Regions from separate parts of the Furfurilactobacillus entadae genome, predicted to be linked through region 1. Evidence: predicted binding sites of a transcription regulator. Region 1 holds the regulator's gene; the other holds the start of a gene.
What was found. The regulator CtsR, encoded in region 1, represses protease genes until heat stress. The targets are predictions, from matches to a motif close to TTGGTCAAAAAAGGTCAAANA.

Region 1 (9,251 bases):
GTTGTTGCGTAACTAATGAGTAAGGTCCGATTGAACGGGCGTGGATCTTGTCGTCGACCATGTGGGCCAACTTCAGGTAGTGCATCACACCAACGGCAATCCGGTTATCAAAGGCTTCACCAGTCCGCCCATCGTACAGAATGTACTTAGCGTCATCAGGCATTCCGGCTTCCTTAACGGCTGACCAGATATCCTCGTCTTGCGCACCATCAAAGACAGGCGTTGCAACATGAATACCTAACTTACGAGCAGCCATTCCCAAATGTAATTCAAGCACTTGCCCGATGTTCATCCGGGAAGGCACACCCATTGGTGACAGCATGATGTCGATTGGTGTTCCGTCTGGCATGTATGGCATGTCTTCTTCAGGGATCACGATTGAAACGGTCCCCTTGTTCCCATGACGACCAGACATCTTGTCACCGACCTGAATCTTACGTTTCTGGGCGATGTAGACCCGAACCATCATGTTAACACCAGGAGACAGTTCATCACCGTTTTCACGGGTAAAGATCTTAACATCCTGGATAATTCCGCCACCACCATGAGGAACACGGAGTGACGTATCACGAACTTCGCGTGCCTTTTCACCGAAGATGGCGTGTAACAGCCGTTCTTCAGCAGAGAGTTCAGTAACACCCTTTGGTGTAACCTTACCAACCAAGATGTCACCATCTTGAACTTCAGCACCGACCCGGATAATCCCCTGTTCGTCAAGATCCTTCAAGGAATCTTCACCAACGTTAGGAATTTCACGCGTCATTTCTTCAGGTCCGAGCTTTGTGTCACGTGCTTCTGATTCATATTCTTCAATATGGATCGACGTGTACACATCGTCCTTAACCAACCGTTCTGAAATGGCGATGGCATCTTCGAAGTTGTAACCATTCCACGTCATGAAGGCGATCAATGGGTTTTGCCCAAGGGCTAATTCCCCACCTTCCATGGAAGGACCATCAGCTAAGATTTCATCAGCATCAACTGAGTCACCCACACTAACAATTGGCCGTTGGTTGTAGTTCTTACCACCATTTGAACGGCGGAACTTCATCAATTTGTAAGTGTCGAGCGTGCTGTCTTCACGACGAACACGAATTTGCCGTGCGTCAACGAATTCAACCGTTCCGGCAGCCTTACTGATCAATGCAACTCCAGAGTCATGCGCAGCCTTGTATTCAATCCCAGTCCCAACGAGTGGTGCGTGGGGGTTCAACAATGGCACAGCTTGACGTTGCATGTTGGCACCCATCAGGGCACGGTTGGAGTCATCGTTTTCCAAGAAAGGAATACATGCTGTGGCAACCGCAACGACCTGCTTAGGCGAAACGTCCATGTAGTCGACGCTGTCTAATGATGTTTCAATATTTTCATCTTTTGAACGAGCCAACACTGTGTCGTCAACGAATGAACCGTCGTCGTTCAGTGGTGAGTTGGCTTGGGCAATAACAAAGTTATCTTCTTCATCGGCCGTTAAGTAGTCGATTCGGTCGGTAACCTTGTGTGTGTCCCATGAGACACGCCGGTATGGTGTTTCGATGAATCCGTAACGGTTAACCTTCGCGTAACTGGACAGTGAGTTGATCAACCCAATGTTCGGTCCTTCAGGTGTTTCGATAGGACACATCCGACCATAGTGGGTGTAGTGAACATCCCGGACTTCATAACCGGCACGGTCACGGGTCAAACCACCAGGTCCAAGAGCAGATAAACGCCGCTTATGCGTTAATTCACCCAGTGGGTTGGTTTGATCCATGAATTGTGACAGTTGGGAACTTCCGAAGAATTCCTTGATTGAAGCCACAACGGGACGAATGTTGATCAATTGTTGCGGTGTTACTGTGGCGGCATCCTGAATGGACATCCGTTCACGAACCACACGTTCCATCCGGGATAACCCGATCCGGAATTGGTTTTGTAACAGTTCACCCACGGAACGAATCCGCCGGTTACCCAAGTGATCGATATCATCCGTTGAGCCAATGCCTTCTTGTAAGTTCAAGAAGTAGTTGGTTGAAGCCACGATATCAGCTGGTTGAATGGTGTGGTTCTTTAAGTCAATGTGACCGTTACCGATCATATTCAAAACTTGTTCAGGGTCGTTCTTTGAGAAGACCTTGATCACTTGAACAGTCATTGGTTCTGTCACAACGGCTTCATCAGAAGGTGTGTACGTTACAGCCTTAAAGTCTTCCTGATCCAGATATGGTGATAATTCGGCCATTACAGTCTTATCGATCACAGTACCCTTTTCAGCAATAACTTCACCAGACTCAGGGTCAGCCAATGTTTCAGCTAACGTTAAGCCCAGCAAACGGGTGTGTAAGTCCAACTTCTTGTTTAATTTGTAACGACCAACAGGGGCTGTGTCGTAACGCTTTGGATCGAAGAACCGCGCCGTCAACAAGCTCCGTGATGAGTCAGCCGTCTTTGGTTCACCAGGCCGCAACCGTTCGTAGATATCCTTCAAGGATTCTTCAACACGTGAGTCCTCAGAATTCTTGTGGATATCCTTTTCAAGGGTGTTCATCAATGCATCACTTTCACCTAAGATGTCAATGATTTCATCGTCAGAACCATAGCCCAGTGCACGAACAAGTTCCGTCATTGGGATCTTCCGTGTCCGGTCGATCCGAACGTAAGAAATTTGCTTTGCATCCGTTTCATATTCTAACCATGCACCACGGTTAGGAATAACGGTTGCGCCAAAGACTTCACGGCCGTTCTTGTCTTCATCTTCGTTGTAGTAGACACCAGGTGAACGCACTAATTGTGATACGATAACCCGCTCTGCTCCGTTGATGATAAACGTCCCCTGATCAGTCATCAGCGGGAAGTCACCGAAGAACACGTCCTGGCTCTTGATTTCACCAGTTTCGTGGTTCGTTAACCGCAACGTCACGTGCAATGGTGCAGAGTAGTTTGCATCATGTTCACGTGCTTCATCCACAGTGTATTTTGGTTCGAGTAACTGGTAGTCAACGAATTCCAATGACAAGTTTCCTTGGAAGTCATCAATTGGCATGATGTCGTCGAACATGTCACGCAGTCCCTCGTCTAGGAACCATTGGTAAGAATCCGTTTGGATTTCAATCAAGTTCGGCAGATCAAGAACTTCCTTGATGCGTGCGTAACTTCTACGGGTCCGGTGTTTACCGTATTTAACTAAATGCCCTGCCAAGTTCTTCACTCCTTCGATTGAGGTTTTCCGGTGAATAAGCCCGTCCAATCAATGTTACAAGTTGATTACAAATCACCTGTAAATCGATTTTTGAGCATAAAAAAGGCAAAAGAAGCTCTTCCATAATGAAACAGTTAAAGGCTACTTTTGCTTTTCTATAAGGGGGTTAGCGGACAATAGATCGTCAACCCGATTTTTATTCACAGTAATATACAGGTAGTAATATACGCTGATTTGTTAATGTTGTCAATGGTTTTACTCAGGGCTACTGGTATCGCTCACACCATCCGCAACTCCAAATAAAATCAGCTTCAGCAAGAATTGAATTTGCTCGCGTTCCGACAGTTCTGGATCACCCAGCCGGTGAAATTGAGCAAATAACGGCGCCAAACTGGTCATGTAAAAACTGGCCGCCGTTTGCGGATCAAGGCCTGGCTTCAGGGTGACTTTGTTTGAACCAAAGAATTGGGCCAATGGTCGCACGTAGTCCATGCCGAATAGCTGTCCCAAACGGCGTTTATTTTCCGGCTTTAGGTAGCGGAAACTGCCGTGAATCAGTGAAAACGCATCTCGCGGGTGCACCGCAAGCATGGCCGCTGTGAGATCCGTCAGCACGTCTAACCCGCTTCCCTGGTCTGCCGTGATGATGGTCGTCATCGTGGTGGCCAGTTCACCGCCAACCTCTTCAATTACCTCTAAAAAGATAAGTTCTTTATCGCTAAAGTGATGATACAGTGCTGGTTGTGAGATACCAACAATCCCGGCAATATCTCGGGTCGAGGTCTCAGCATAGCCCTTTGTCAAAAACAGTTCACGGGCAGCATCCAAAATGCGTCGCCGGGTGTGCGCCAGCTGTTCTTCGCGACTCATTTAAACGCCTCCTTATTAATAGATTCAATTTAGTTCACAGATCACCTTTAGTTTCTGCTTTCCCTAAGGAAAAAGCAATTACGAACGACTGACCCTCATAAAACTTTAATCGCAGGCGTGATCTTTCAACTGACACAAACAGCCACCCATGGCAATTATCCATAAGTGACTGTTTGTGGGTGCGTATTAACCATGGCGAAACGTCATGATTAACACGCTGTTATTTTGAAGAAACTGGCTCTTTTTGTGTCGGCTGTTCTTTGGTGGTGATCGTAATCTTGCCACCCTTGGCACCAACCGTCACCACATCGTTTGTTTTAATTTGTCCAGCAATCAAGGCTTCACTCAACTGGTCTTCCACCTGAGTCTGAAGGGCCCGCCGGATTGGCCGTGCCCCATATTCAGGATCAAAACCAGCATCTGCGACAACATCAATGGCTGCCGGGGTAATCTTAACCTTGATGCCCTGTTCCGCGACCCGATTCAAGACCGTTGTGGCCATGATTTTAACAATGTCGTGTAGTTCTGGCTTTGTCAGGGAGTGGAAGATCACCGTTTCATCGATCCGGTTTAAGAATTCAGGCCGGAATGTTTGCCGTAACGCCTGACGAATTTTCGCAGACATGGCGTTATAACTATCCGTTGCACTAACCGCGCCAAACCCAACTTCCTTATCGTCACGAACTGCGGTCGCCCCAAGGTTCGAGGTCATGATCAAAATCGTGTTTCTAAAGTCCACTTTCCGGCCCTTAGAATCCGTCAAAAAGCCATCGTCCAGAACCTGCAATAACAAATTAAAGACTTCTGTATCAGCTTTTTCCGCTTCATCCAGGAGCACAACGGAATATGGTTTGTTCCGAACCTGTTCGGTCAGCTGACCACCCTCATCGTAACCAACATATCCTGGTGCTGCCCCAATCAACCGACTGGAACTGTACCGTTCTTGATATTCAGACATGTCGACCCGAATCATGTTGTCTTCAGAACCAAACATTGCTTCGGCTAATGCCTTGGCTAATTCCGTCTTTCCGACACCAGTTGGGCCAAGGAACATAAACGACCCAATTGGCCGGTTTGGATCTTTCAACCCTGACCGTGCCCGCCGGATGGCCCGTGAAACCGCGGAAATGGCTTCATCTTGCCCGACGACCCGTTTGTGAAGCACCTTTTCAAGGTTCAACAACCGGGCTTCTTCATTTTTCTGTAACTGTGTTAACGGAACACCCGTCCACTCAGAAACAACCTCGGCGACATCTTCACCGGTCACCTTCAAGTCATACTGATGCTTACCAGCAAGCTTGTCAGCATCAGCTTCATCAACCAATTTGTCGACCCGTTTCCGTAACGCCATTTCCTTTTCTCGAAGTGCTGCCGCACCCTCAAAGTCCTGGTTTTCAATGGCCGCTTCCTTTTGTTGCTGTAACTCAGCCAACTTATCTTCTTGCTTTGCAAGCTTCGTTGGGTGACCCGCGTCATCAATGCGAACCTTGGCTGCCGCCTCGTCCATTAAATCAATGGCCTTATCCGGTAAGAACCGCTGGGTGATGTACCGTGAAGATAGTTTAACGGCTTCAGTTACCGCGTCATCCGTGATTTCAACTTGGTGGTGGTCTTCATAACGACCCTTCAACCCCATCAAAATCTCGGTTGCTTCGGCTTCCGTTGGTTCGTCCACTTGCACGGTCGCAAACCGCCGTTCCAACGCAGCGTCAGACTCAATGTACTTTTGATATTCATTGAGTGTCGTTGCCCCGATGGTTTGGAGTTCACCACGTGCTAAAGCTGGCTTCAAAATGTTCGAGGCATCAATTGCCCCTTCTGCACCACCAGCACCAATAAGGGTGTGAAGTTCGTCGATAAACAAGATCACGTGACCATCGTTGTAAATTTCTTCGATGACTTTCTTGAGCCGGTCTTCGAATTCACCACGGTACTTGGTCCCGGCAACCAGTGATCCCATGTCTAACATCATCAACCGTTTGTCAGCAAGGTTATCTGGCACATCACCGGCGACGATCTTTTGGGCAAGGCCCTCAGCAATGGCGGTCTTCCCGACACCAGGTTCCCCAATCAACACGGGGTTATTTTTCGTCCGACGACTCAAAATTTGAATCACCCGTTTAACCTCTTTAGCACGGCCAACCACGGGATCCATTTGTTTTTCAACCGCCAGGGCCGTTAAGTCACGTGCCAGTGAGTCTAAGGTTGGCGTGCCTTCCTTTGGCTGCTTAGCCGCGTTCGCTTTGGCGATTTGTTGACGCCGCCGCGGTGAATCGTTAACGCCCAGCTTGTGTAGAATGATCTTTCGCGTTTGCGCTAGATCCAGGTTCAACGTCATCAAGATCCGGGATGACAGAATTGTTTCGTCTGATAACAACGCCAACAATAGGTGTTCCGTTCCGATCTTAGTGGCACCCAACCGTTTTGCTTCGTCACCGGCCAATGTCAACATGTCCTTGGCTTTTGGTGAATATGGTAAATAGGTATCTTTTGTTGTGTTGGTCATGGTTCCGTAGCCGGTAAACCGTTCGATTTCTTCACGAACGTCTTCTTCGGTCACGTTGAACTGATCCAGGACTTTGCTAGCAATCCCATTTTGTTCAATGGTTAAGGCTAGCAATAAGTGTTCAGTACCCACAGCCTGGTGTTTGAAATATTTAGCTTGTTCCTGTGCCAGCACTAAAACGTCCTTGGCACTCGGTGTGAATAAATTATCCATCTCTGTCCTGCCTTTCATTAATGACCCGTGTTTGTCGTTTGTACAAACGTGTGGTCCACCAACCTAATTCTCTAATCGAAGGCGGTTCAACACCCCAATTAGAATCCGGGCGCGCAGCGTACATTCAACATCATGATCGCCCACGTTCAGCGTATCCTTATCAATGGCTGATAAAATGATGTTTGCTTCACGTTCCTTAAGCACCCCATCGTTAAACAGAGAGTTAATAATCGCATACGCATCGTGCTGGTTAATTGAATCCCCCACGACATCATTCAACAAGTTATCAAGGATGTCTGCATCCGCAAAAAGGTCAACCTTTTCAATCCGGATATAGCCACCGCCGCCCCGCTTACTTTCGACAATGTAACCGTTCTGCATGTTAAACCGTGTCTTAATGACATAGTTGATTTGTGATGGGACAACATTAAACTGATCAGCAATGTCTGACCGGCGAATTTCCACCTGGTCAGCGCCTTCCAAAATGCTCTTTAAGTACTTCTCAATCACATCAGAAATGTTCGTTGAGCCTTCCATCCTCGCTCACCCCAATCTTTGACTAATATTGACTTTATTATACGAAGAATCGCGGCTTTTGCAATGAAAAAGTTTCCTCAACGTTGTCATAATAAAGTTTCTGGTCTTCATGGGAAGACTACTATACACGTTTTTTTGATGAAGTGACAGAAAAAAGATCCCAAACTGCTAACTTTTAGTTAGCAGTTCGGAATCATCTAAAACATTATGCCCACGTTTCTTGATCGAGAGCCATTTGCCAAAATGAACATTCGTAAAACGTGCTCCGTTTAAAGGCGGCGTTCATGGCTTGCTGCGTTTGCTCGTCAGCATGCGCTGCCACTCGATCCGTCAAAGCTAATTGCGTCGCCACCGCATCCGTGTAGCTCGCAGCTTGATAGCTGTCTAACCAGGCCTGATAAATTGGGACTGGTGACTGTTTACCAGTCAGCGTTTCCCCGATGTCGGCGTATAACCATGCACACGGCAATAATCCGGCAATGGCCGCTTCCGGGCCTTGTTCCGTCAACGTCCGGTACATATGGGACGTGTACGCATACGTCGTTGGTGCCAGCGGCGTCGTAGCGACTTCATCATCCGTGATTTTCAGTGTCTTAAAGTACGTCGCCCGCGTCGCCATTTCACCGGCCCGTAAATCAGCGGCGAGTTCCAACAGCAATGCCGTCACTTTCGGATCGGTCGTTGCCGCCGCGGTCAATTCATGTAGCTTCGCGAAGTCGCGTAAATAATGATGATCCTGAATCAAATAGTACCGAAACACGGCTTCCGGTAACGTCCCCGCACTTAACTGTTCAATAAACGGATGGTCTAAACTTGCCTGCCATAACGGCAACGCCGCTGCCTTAGCTTGAATACTAAACGCCATTAATAACATCCCCTGATTTCGATTTGTTTAACAATCATTATAGCAAACCGTCCGCAGACTTTAACCGCCGCAAACGCGAAACCTAATGCAAGCCTCGTCTCATCTAACAGAAAACCCGCACCATGGACAAAGTTCAGTCCATGGTGCGGGTTTTCTGTTAGATGAGCAGGCCTAATCGCATTAGTTTTCGCTCTCTTCTACTTAAATGACACCAAGTTTTCGGCAGTGTCTGTTTCAATTAATTGGCGGTTGTTGTTCAATGCAAATTGCACCATGTTCCGCACCGCTGTCTTCGTGTAGAAGGCAATGTGTGGGCTAACCAACACATTTTCGCGGCTCATCAAGTTCTTCAACCGTTCGTCAGGAATGGCATCGAAACTACCAAAGTCTTCGTTGAAAATCCCGACTTCGTTTTCGTAAACGTCAAGGGCTGCACCAGCAACCTTGCCGTCGTCCAAGGCCTTAATCAAGTCGTCAGTGTCGATCAAGTCCCCACGAGCTGGGTTCAAGATGTACACGTTGTCCTTCATCTTGCCAAAGGCTTCCGCATTCAGCATGTGGAAGTTTTCCTTCGTTGCTGGGGCGTGCAGTGAGATCACGTCAGCTTGGGCATACAATTCATCCAAAGTGTCGACGTAGATGCCATCTTTTTCTAATTCTGGGTTGTGGAAGACGTCATAAGCAACGATCTTCGCACCAAAACCACGGTAGATTTGGATGGCTGCGCGGCCGATCCGGCCAGTCGCAATCACACCAACTGTCAACTGGTTCAATTCAGTGGCAATGTCTGGTGCCCACCGTAAATCACCCGTTGCTTGGCGATGTGCGTATTGTGGTGTCCGACGTAACAACCGCATTAATTCAGTTACTGTGAATTCAGCAATGGCTGCTGGTGAATAAGCTGGGACATTTGTGACCTTCATGTCGTTACGCTTAACAGCATCGGCGTCGACATTATCAACCCCAACGTTCCGTAATGACATGTACTTTACACCAAGTTCAGCCAACCGGTCCAAAATTGCACCAGTATATGGCTTTTGTTGGTACACAACGGCGCCGTCAAATCCAGCGGCTTGTTCAAC
Region 2 (9,251 bases), on a different contig from region 1:
GTTTTCTTTCTTTATCATTTCTTTGCTGGTGGGGCAAGACAGCTAGCGAGTGGGCAGGTCTTACAGATGCTTTCAGGTTATTGGTCCTACATAATTGTTGCTGGTGTCTTAAACGGCATTATTAATGGCATGATAAACATGCGTGAGAATAATTTTCTAAAAATGTTTTCATTTATCGCTGGTGACAAACGGCTCATCTTTTATGCAAATCTAATCCCACAGATTTTTGTGATTCAAGTTGAGTTGCTCATCTTTAATGTGATTGCCCTTTGTTGTTATCGGGCTGACGGCCACGTGATCTTGAGCACGCTGGTGGCGATGTTGATCAACTTTATTTTGATCCCGATTATTGTTTTTTTTACAGCGTTTTTGCTGTTGGTGCCAATGAAGGGGCAGGAATCTGGCATTGTAATTACTGGATATCTTGTCTTTGGAATGGGGCTACTTGCTGTAAAAAGCGCTCAAGTTGGCCTAAACGGAATCTTGTCCTTCCTTGCGCCGACTGTTTACGTGAAAAACGTTTATCAAGTCCTTTTTAGTCAGACTGCGCCAGCGTTAATGCCGGCGCTTATCCTGAGTGGCATCGCGGTTTTCTATCTACTGATTGGTAATCTGATTATTGCAAGAATCAACCTTAATTCTGCGACGTTACGGTAAGGGGGACAAAGCATGGAAATTCAAAATTTCTCGTATCAGTTACCGAGTGGTGTGTCACTCTATGATCATTTAAGCGTTCATTTTTCAAAGGATAACGTGAATGTGATTTTTGGCCCAAATGGGATTGGGAAAACGACGTTGTTAGATTTTATCGCGGGTGTTAATCAACGCCCCGTAGAAAACTTCGTGGACTTCCCGGCTGGTGATGAAATTGCGTACCAACTTCAGGGGGTCCCGTTTATTGGTGAAGCGACGGTCTTCAACACGATGAAACTGATTGCTGAGATCGAGAACCCCCGCGAAAAATTTACGGTAAGTGATCTTCCTGACGAATTAAAGCGATTTGTTGATGTCCAGTTTCGGCAGTTGTCAGGTGGTCAACGGCGGTTAGTCATCATTGAGGCCGTTTCTCGATTAGAGCGAACCCTCTATCTTTTTGATGAACCAGAGAGCGGGTTAGACCCCAAAATGGCGCGCCAGGTGATGATGAAACTAAAGGCCCTCAATCAACGCGGGAAGATGGTGATTGCAACCTCGCATCAATTTCAGAACATTGACGACATGTTCAACCTGATTTTTTTAAACGCAGGCAAGATCCTCTTTACGGGCTCCGCAAAGGAATTTCTGGCGGCGGGGCAGACCAACGACCTGGTTGAGGCCTATCTAAAGCGATTTTGATGAACGAAAAAAAAACACTGCCCGGATTTAACCGGGCAGTGCTTTTCGCATTACTTCATTTCGCTGGAGTTTTGCATAATGTGGTCGATCAAACCGTAATCGAGGGCCTGTTGAGCGGTCATGTAGTTATCCCGTTCAGTGTCCCGGTTAATGGTTTCAATGTCTTGGCCAGTCTTTTCAGCCAGCAATTCATTGATCATCTTCCGTGTCTTCAGAATTTCTTCTGCGACAATTTCGATTTCAGTTTGTTGCCCTTGAGCACCACCAGAAGGTTGGTGAATCAAGATTTCTGAGTGAGGTAAGGCAAAACGTTTGCCCTTCGCACCAGAAGTGGCAAGGATGGAAGCCATGGAAGCAGCCATCCCCATGACGATCGTTTGCACGTCGGACTTCACAAAGTTCATCGTGTCGTAGATTGCCATCCCAGAAGTGATCACACCACCTGGGGAGTTGATGTACATGTAGATATCTTTGTCAGAATCCTGGGCGTCTAAGAACAAAAGTTGGGCGATGATGGCGTTTGCCATGTCGTCTTCAATTGGTCCAGATACCATAATGATCCGGTCTTTTAACAGTCGTGAGTAAATGTCATAGGCGCGTTCACCGCGGCTGGACTGTTCGATAACAGTTGGAATTAAAGCCATGAGAGAGGCCTCCTTGTATTTTGCGTTGTGGATTAGCACTTATAATGGTCCTCTGCTAATCAACGTAATTGTAGTTTAACCCAAAGGTCAAAAAAGGTCAAACAAAATCCCGGCTTTTGTGCGCAATTTTTTCGTGAACATGTGGTAGCCTTAGAGGTACAAGAGTTGAGGGGGAAAACGGAATGAAGAAAAAGTGGCTAACGTGGCCGATATTCGTGGAATTAACGGAAATTTACACCGCACCATTAAACATTGTGTGGTTTATTTTGGGGGCGGCAATTGCGCAATCGCGGTATGGTATTGTCAATTGGGTGAACGTCTTATTGTGTTTAGTGGATGTTTTCATTTTTGACTTAGCTGTCAACGTGTCGGATAACTATTATGATTACGTTCATGCGGCCGATCGAGAAGGGTATGCGGCGCACACCAACCCACTTGGGCGGTTGCAATTGCCGTTACGAGGTGTCTGGTGGTTAGCTGCCAGTTTGTACGCCTTGTCAGCGGTTCCTGGCTTGTTCTTAATTATGCGGACGGGGTGGCCGATTCTCGTCTTTGGACTAATTGGTTATGCCATCGGAATTTTTTACACGGCCGGACCGAAACCGTTAAACGCCATGCCAATTTGTGAGGCAGTTGTGGCGTTATCCATTTCGTATTTGATTCAATTAGTCTGTGTCTACGTTAGTATTTATGGTCATCAACCGTTTACCATCGGGATGGTTGGAACCACGTTTACATTATGCTTACCGTTGACCCTGATCTTCTTCATGGTCCAACTGTCTAACAATACAGCGGATCTGGAAGAAGACATTAAGAACCATCGGCACACACTGGCCTACTTTATTGGGCGAAAACGGGCGGTTGCCCTGATGAAAGTGCTACTGGTTGTTGGGTCATTGTGGCCACTGGTCAACTTCTTTGCCGGAATCGCGCCGTGGCCCACGTTACTGAGTGTCCTGTTGCTGCCAGTAATGTGGCGGGGCATTCAGCCGTTCTTTGCTGTTCAGGATAAACAAAAAACGTACGGGGCAGTGCTGAAGAGCACCGCGTTGTTCTTTGTGGGGTACACCGTATTATTTGCCCTTGGCGTCTGGTTGTAAAAAATGTTTGACATCAATGACAAAAACTGGTATTTTTCTAATTAATATTTAATCAGGTGTTTTCATCCCGAGTAGCGGATGGTCTGGGTGTCAGGAAGTCGGTGGGTGCTGCGAACCGATCAGGGCCATTTTTGCGAACTACTTGAAGACGTTAATGAACGGGCACCACCGGACCGTTATCCCGGTGAGAGTGAGTGTTTTTGGTGCGGGAATTTTCTAAGCCGGACACTAAGCTGGGTGGTACCACGGTGAAAATCGTCCCTGTTATGCATTGGCATAGCAGGGACGATTTTTTTGTTTAGGGGAGGAAAGCAGATGACAGAGACAAGTGGGGGCACGCCCCGATATTGATGCGCAACGTGTGTGGTGTTGACTGAGCATTGATGAAAGAGGTAGCAATTATGGAAAAGAAAACGTTTAAAGTGGGGCGCAATGAAGCACTGGTTGTTTTAATTGGGATGTTAGTCATTATGGGGCTGGGGGTCATTAAGTTTGGATTGTCACCCCAAGTACCAGTTATGTTAGTCATGGGCCTTCTCATGGCGTGGGCGGTGGCCCACCGGTTGCCGTGGTCAAAAATCAATGCCGGAATTAAGGACGGAATCGAAACCGGGATCGTGCCAATTTTTATTTTTATTCTCGTTGGGGCGCTGATCAGCACGTGGATCGCGGCCGGCATCATTCCGACCCTGATGGTTTTTGGGTTTCATTTAATCAGCGTTCAGTGGTTTGTCCCGTCCGTCTTTGTGGTTTGTGCATTGGTTGGTAGTGCCGTAGGGAGTGCGTTTACCGTCATCTCAACCGTGGGGATCGCGTTCTTAGGGATGGGGGTCACGATGCACGTGAATCCCGCGCTGGTCGCTGGGGCAATCATCTCCGGGGCGGTGTTTGGTGATAAATCATCACCGCTGTCTGAATCGACAAACTTAACGGCGGCGGTCGTGGACGCAGATTTGTTTAAGCACATTGTGAACCTCATGTGGACAACTATTCCCGCCTTTGTCGTTTCACTAATTGTCTTCGCCGTTTTGGGAAGTGGTGAAAAGGGAACCAGTTTGGCCAGTATCAATAAAGTGATTGCGGTGTTATCGGCGCACTTTACGATCTCGGCATGGGCCATCGTGCCCATCGCCTGCATGTTCCTCTGCGCTTGGCGGCGGGTGCCAGCCATTCCGACGTTGTTTTTAAACATTGGAATTTCGTTGGTGATGTTGCTCATTGAACATCCGGGAACCCAGTTAACGAAAATTGCCAGCATCATTGAAACCGGCTTTGTTTCTCATACCGGCAATAAGGAAGTGGACGTTCTTTTATCACGAGGCGGTATTGCTAGCATGATGGGGACCGTTTCGTTGATCGTTTTGACGCTATCACTCGGTGGATTGTTGATGGAATTCGGCCTGATCGACGCCATCATGACGCCGTTTGCGAAGCACTTGAAGTCAGACGGCGCTCGGATTACGGCCGTGATTTTATCGGGGATCGGTGTGAACCTCTTTATTGGGGAACAATTCCTGTCCGTTATTTTACCTGGCCGGGCGTTCAAGAAGGCGTTTGATGAGGCTGGTTTAGCGCCTGTCGCATTAGGCCGGGCGTTAGAGGATGGTGGAACGGTTATCAACTACCTGGTGCCTTGGGGCGTCGCAGGCGTCTTTGCGGCGAACACACTGGGTGTGAGCACGCTAGCGTTTTTACCGTTCACGCTGTTTAGCCTCTTATCACCAGTCTTCTCCATTATTAGCGGAGTGACCGGCTGGGGAATCAAACACCAAACGAGTGTCACTGACCAAAATTAGGTTACTCATGGCAGACAAAAAGCGGCGGTTCGCCGGATGATGAGCATCCACGAACCGCCACTTTTAGTGAGTTCTACTATATATAATGTCTGTTTACGGTAAATCGTTGCCAGCTGACAGGTAAATGTCGTACCATTCTTGAGCGGTTAGGTGCACCTGGTTGGCTAACGCGATTTCCTTTAGTCGGGCTGGATTCATGCTCCCAACAATGGTTTGAATTTTTGCTGGGTGACGAAGAATCCATGCGGTTGCAATGGTGGTCTTTGTGACGGCATAGCGGTCTGCGACACGTTGAAGTTCTTGATTCAACTCAGGGAATTTAGGATTATCAATGAAGACCCCTTCAAACATACCGTACTGGTAGGGAGACCAGGCCTGAATGGTCATGTTGTGAAGGCGGGTGTACGCAAGGATCCCGTTATCGTGATCAATGCTCCGGTCATCGGCCATGTTGACGTGCATCTCTGCATCAATCATCCCGGTGTGCATGATTGAAAATTGCAGTTGGTTAATCAATAAGCGCTGGTGCAAACTGTGTTGTAACAGTTCAATTTGATAAGGGTTTTGATTAGAAACCCCAAAATGACGGGCGGTGCCATCCGTTTGAAGGGTGGTTAGTGCACGGGCGACCTGGTCAGGTTCCATCAACGGGTCGGGCCGGTGCAACAATAAACTGTCAAAGTAATCCAGCCCCATGCGGTTCAATTCGTCATGAGCGGCGGTCACAAGATGATCTTCACTGAAGTCGTAACGGGCCCCAAAGACCAAGCCATCATGAGACCGGTCCTTGTTGAGCACGATTCCGACCTTACCCTGAACGTAAATGTCAGACCGGTTGAGTCCAGACGCAGCTAATGCCTGGCCAAAAATGGTGTCCGATTTACCCTCACCGTAAATGTCGGCGCCATCGAAGAAGTTAATGCCAAGGTCAACCGCTGTTTCTAAAACGGTGGTTGCCTCAGCAACGGAAAGCAAGTTCATGCGCATAATGCCTAAACCAATGTTTGATGCGTGTAAATCACTGTTACCAAGGTTGATGTACTCCACAATCAGTCACTTCCTTATCGTTAATTGCCCTAAGTGTAGCACTGTTTGTCGTCGGCGGGTTGTGTTGAAGGCAAAAAGCTGGTATAGTGTTATTTGTTATTGACAACGTATTGAGAGGAGAAGCATCATGGCAGAAAAGAAACCATTGAACTCATTTGCCGGCAAGCGTCCGGTTGCTAAACGGCAACGTCGTCTTCGCCGTGAAAAAGAAATTGCCGCAATCCAACGTTGGGCTGCTGGTAAGACTGATACGATCGAAGCAGCTCCTAAGGCTAAGTAATTTCGGTTGAGTACGCTTTTCTGATTGTCTCTAATTCAGTACATCAAAAAGCATTTAGTCCCGCACAATCATCTTTATGATGATTGTGCGGTTTTTTTGTGTATTTTCATGGGAAACGAATTATGTTTGGAATATCACAAAGGAATCGTTATACTTTAGGTAAGCGCTACCAATAGACTGAAATCTTAGTGAAGAGGTTGAAAACATGTCAGAAACCATTAAGCCAGCGTCATTAGTGAATAACGATCTTGCAGATGTGATGTTTAACCGTCATTCTGTTCGGGTCTTTGATCCAGCCGTTAAAATTGACCGGACCGAATTGCAAACGATGATTGAAGAAGCAACGACGGCACCGTCAGCGTGTGATTTACAATCATGGCACTTTGTGGTGATTGATACACCAGAGGCAAAGGCAAAGCTTCGGGAAGCCACGTTAGCCTTTAATTATCCACAGGTGGATACATCATCCGCCGTTATTTTTGTGGCTGGCGACACCCGCTCACATGAGGTGTACCGGAAGGTGTGGACAAAGGTCTACGAGGATGGCAAGATCGATAAGGCCAAACTTGACCAGATTTTTGGCACGTTTTTACCGATGTATGAAAATGCGACGCCAGACTTTTTACGGGCCGACGCAACGATCGATGGGGCGATGGTTGCCATGCAATTGCTGCTCATTGCTCGGGCCCACGGGTACGAAGCCAAAGCGTGGTCAGGCTACGACTTTAAGAAGATCATTCCTGCTTTGGGGATGGACCCTGAGCGGTTTATTCCGGTGATGGCGATTTCACTTGGGAAGGCTGCTGAGGAACCGATTAAAACAGACCGGTATGACGCAACAAGCCAGACGGAATTTCTATAAACTTCATTAACGTTGGAAAGTGCGGTCACTGCAATCATTGTAGCGACCGTTTTTTGATGACTGAATTTACGGGAGAGGCTTCTAAGTGACATTCTAACTTAGAATGAATACAATAAAGAAAAGGAGGCGAGAAGATGGGGAGCACATCACGAATTGTGACGGTTATCTTTGTACTTGTGTATGCCGGCTTACTTTACCTGGTCTTTGCGGACCAAAACATGTTGGCAATGGAAGTGATGGCACTTGGCATGTTTGCACAGGCTGCCATTGATTGCTGGCACGCGTTTACACACCACACTAAAACAAATGAGGACTAACTAAGACAAGCAAACGGGGAGATTCTAAGATGAATAACAAACCAATCGCTAATGATTATTTTTATGATGAACCAGTCTATGACCTTCATGATGGTGGTTACGTGCCACTAATGGCCCCAACGACACCAGAGCGACCACTGAATGTGCCGGCCGTCTTGCAACCGGACAAAGTCGATGGGAACGACGTGTGGTATACGATTACCGCCCAGGTTGGCCAAACGGCAATTTTACCAGGGCCAACGACCACCACTTGGGGCTACAATGCCTCATTGCTTGGGCAAACCGTCGTATTAAGGGATGGCGTGCACTACCATGTACATATCGTTAACCATCTGCCTGAAGTCACGACCCTTCACTGGCATGGATTAAACATTCCTGGGCCAATCACAGATGGTGGACCCCACGCACCAATTTATCCTGGGGAAGCACGCGACATTGACTTTACCCTGAACCAACCTGCACAAACGGACTGGATTCATCCACACCCATGTCCGAACACAGCACGTCAGGTCTGGAATGGCCTGGCAGCCGCGGTTGTTGTCACGGATGATGTGGAAGCAGCCTTACCATTGCCACGCAACTATGGCGTTGATGACATCCCGGTTATTTTGCAGGACCGGACGTATCATGAAAATCAGCTGGACTATGAGGCTGATTACGATGAAGATGGGACCCTCGGCGAAACGCCGCTAGTTAATGGGACGGTCAATGGGGTGTTTAACGTGACCACCCAACGACTCCGGCTCCGAATTTTGAATGGCGCGAACCGGCGTGAATACCGGCTTCATTTCAGTGACAACCATGCGTTTACCCAGATCGGTTCAGATGGTGGGTTACTGCCAGAACCTGTGCCAATGACGAAACTAATGTTAACCGCTGCGGAACGGGCCGAAGTCATTGTGGACTTTGGTGATTACAAACCGGGCCAACGGGTTCAATTGATGAGTGATGACGTTGTTTTGATGACGTTTGAAGTTGGTCATTATGTGGCAGATGACACAACGTTACCTGACCACCTGGTGGCGATCGAAGACTGGCAACCAACCCCTGGCCGCGGTGTCGAAGCAACGGTCATGTCCGGGATGGATGATGAGGTTCGCTTGGACGGGCAACTGTTTGACATGCAACGCATTGATCGGCGGCAACAGATCGGTGACGTTGTGGATTGGGATGTGACCAATACAAATGAAATGGACACGGGGATGATTCATCCATTCCACATGCATGGCTGTCACTTCCTCATTTTGTCACGGAACGGGCACGCACCGTATCCAAACGAACACGGGTATAAGGATGTTGTCGGGGTCAATGCCGGCGAGACGGTGCGCATCCGCGTTAAGTTTGATGTTCTTGGCGTCTTCATGTACCACTGTCACATTTTGGAACACGAGGACACGGGGATGATGGCGCAAATTGAGGTGTTTGATCCAGAACACCCACAAACGTATCATTTGCTAAGCATGGCGGACGTTGAAAACCGCACAAACCAGGATTAACGGCAGCAGAGAGCGAAGAGAGAAAGTGACGAGATTGAGTCAAACAAGTGTGAGTGAAGCAACAATGGGGGTCGATCGGGCGGGGGTTCCGTACCGCCGATTATGGTTCATTGCGACGTTATTAACGGGGACGTTTAGTATGTCAATCAGTCAGTCAGCACTGTCAACGGCTTACCCAACGCTGATGCGAACGTTTAACATTGGAACACCCGCGGTTCAGTGGTTAACGACGGGGTTTATGTTGATCATGTGCGTGATGATTCCGGTGAGCCCGTGGTTACTAAATAACGTGCCATTTGGTACGTTATTTCGGTCAGTGATTGCCGCCTTTGCCGTCGGGACGCTAATTTGTCTCGTGGCACCAACGTACCCCA

Region 2: a site for CtsR is predicted at 2,063-2,083, ahead of clpP (ATP-dependent Clp endopeptidase proteolytic subunit ClpP). Genes of this name have one in related genera too.

What each region holds. Positions count from the first base shown of each region.
Region 1 is NZ_BQXN01000005.1:92,027-101,277, forward strand. It holds gene rpoB (DNA-directed RNA polymerase subunit beta) at 1-3,187, opposite strand, end outside; gene ACKTR5_RS03780 (TetR/AcrR family transcriptional regulator) at 3,434-4,048, opposite strand; gene ACKTR5_RS03785 (ATP-dependent Clp protease ATP-binding subunit) at 4,269-6,767, opposite strand; gene ACKTR5_RS03790 (CtsR family transcriptional regulator) at 6,831-7,304, opposite strand; gene tenA (thiaminase II) at 7,510-8,169, opposite strand; gene ACKTR5_RS03800 (D-2-hydroxyacid dehydrogenase) at 8,367-9,251, opposite strand, start outside.
Region 2 is NZ_BQXN01000007.1:1,965-11,215, forward strand. It holds gene ACKTR5_RS04425 (hypothetical protein) at 1-657, shown strand, start outside; gene ACKTR5_RS04430 (ATP-binding cassette domain-containing protein) at 670-1,335, shown strand; gene clpP (ATP-dependent Clp endopeptidase proteolytic subunit ClpP) at 1,386-1,979, opposite strand; gene ACKTR5_RS04440 (prenyltransferase) at 2,162-3,079, shown strand; gene nhaC (Na+/H+ antiporter NhaC) at 3,481-4,875, shown strand; gene ACKTR5_RS04450 (aldo/keto reductase) at 4,969-5,922, opposite strand; gene ACKTR5_RS04455 (hypothetical protein) at 6,050-6,202, shown strand; gene ACKTR5_RS04460 (nitroreductase family protein) at 6,408-7,064, shown strand; gene ACKTR5_RS04465 (hypothetical protein) at 7,199-7,381, shown strand; gene ACKTR5_RS04470 (multicopper oxidase family protein) at 7,411-8,877, shown strand; partial or broken gene ACKTR5_RS04475 (MFS transporter) at 8,942-9,251, shown strand, end outside.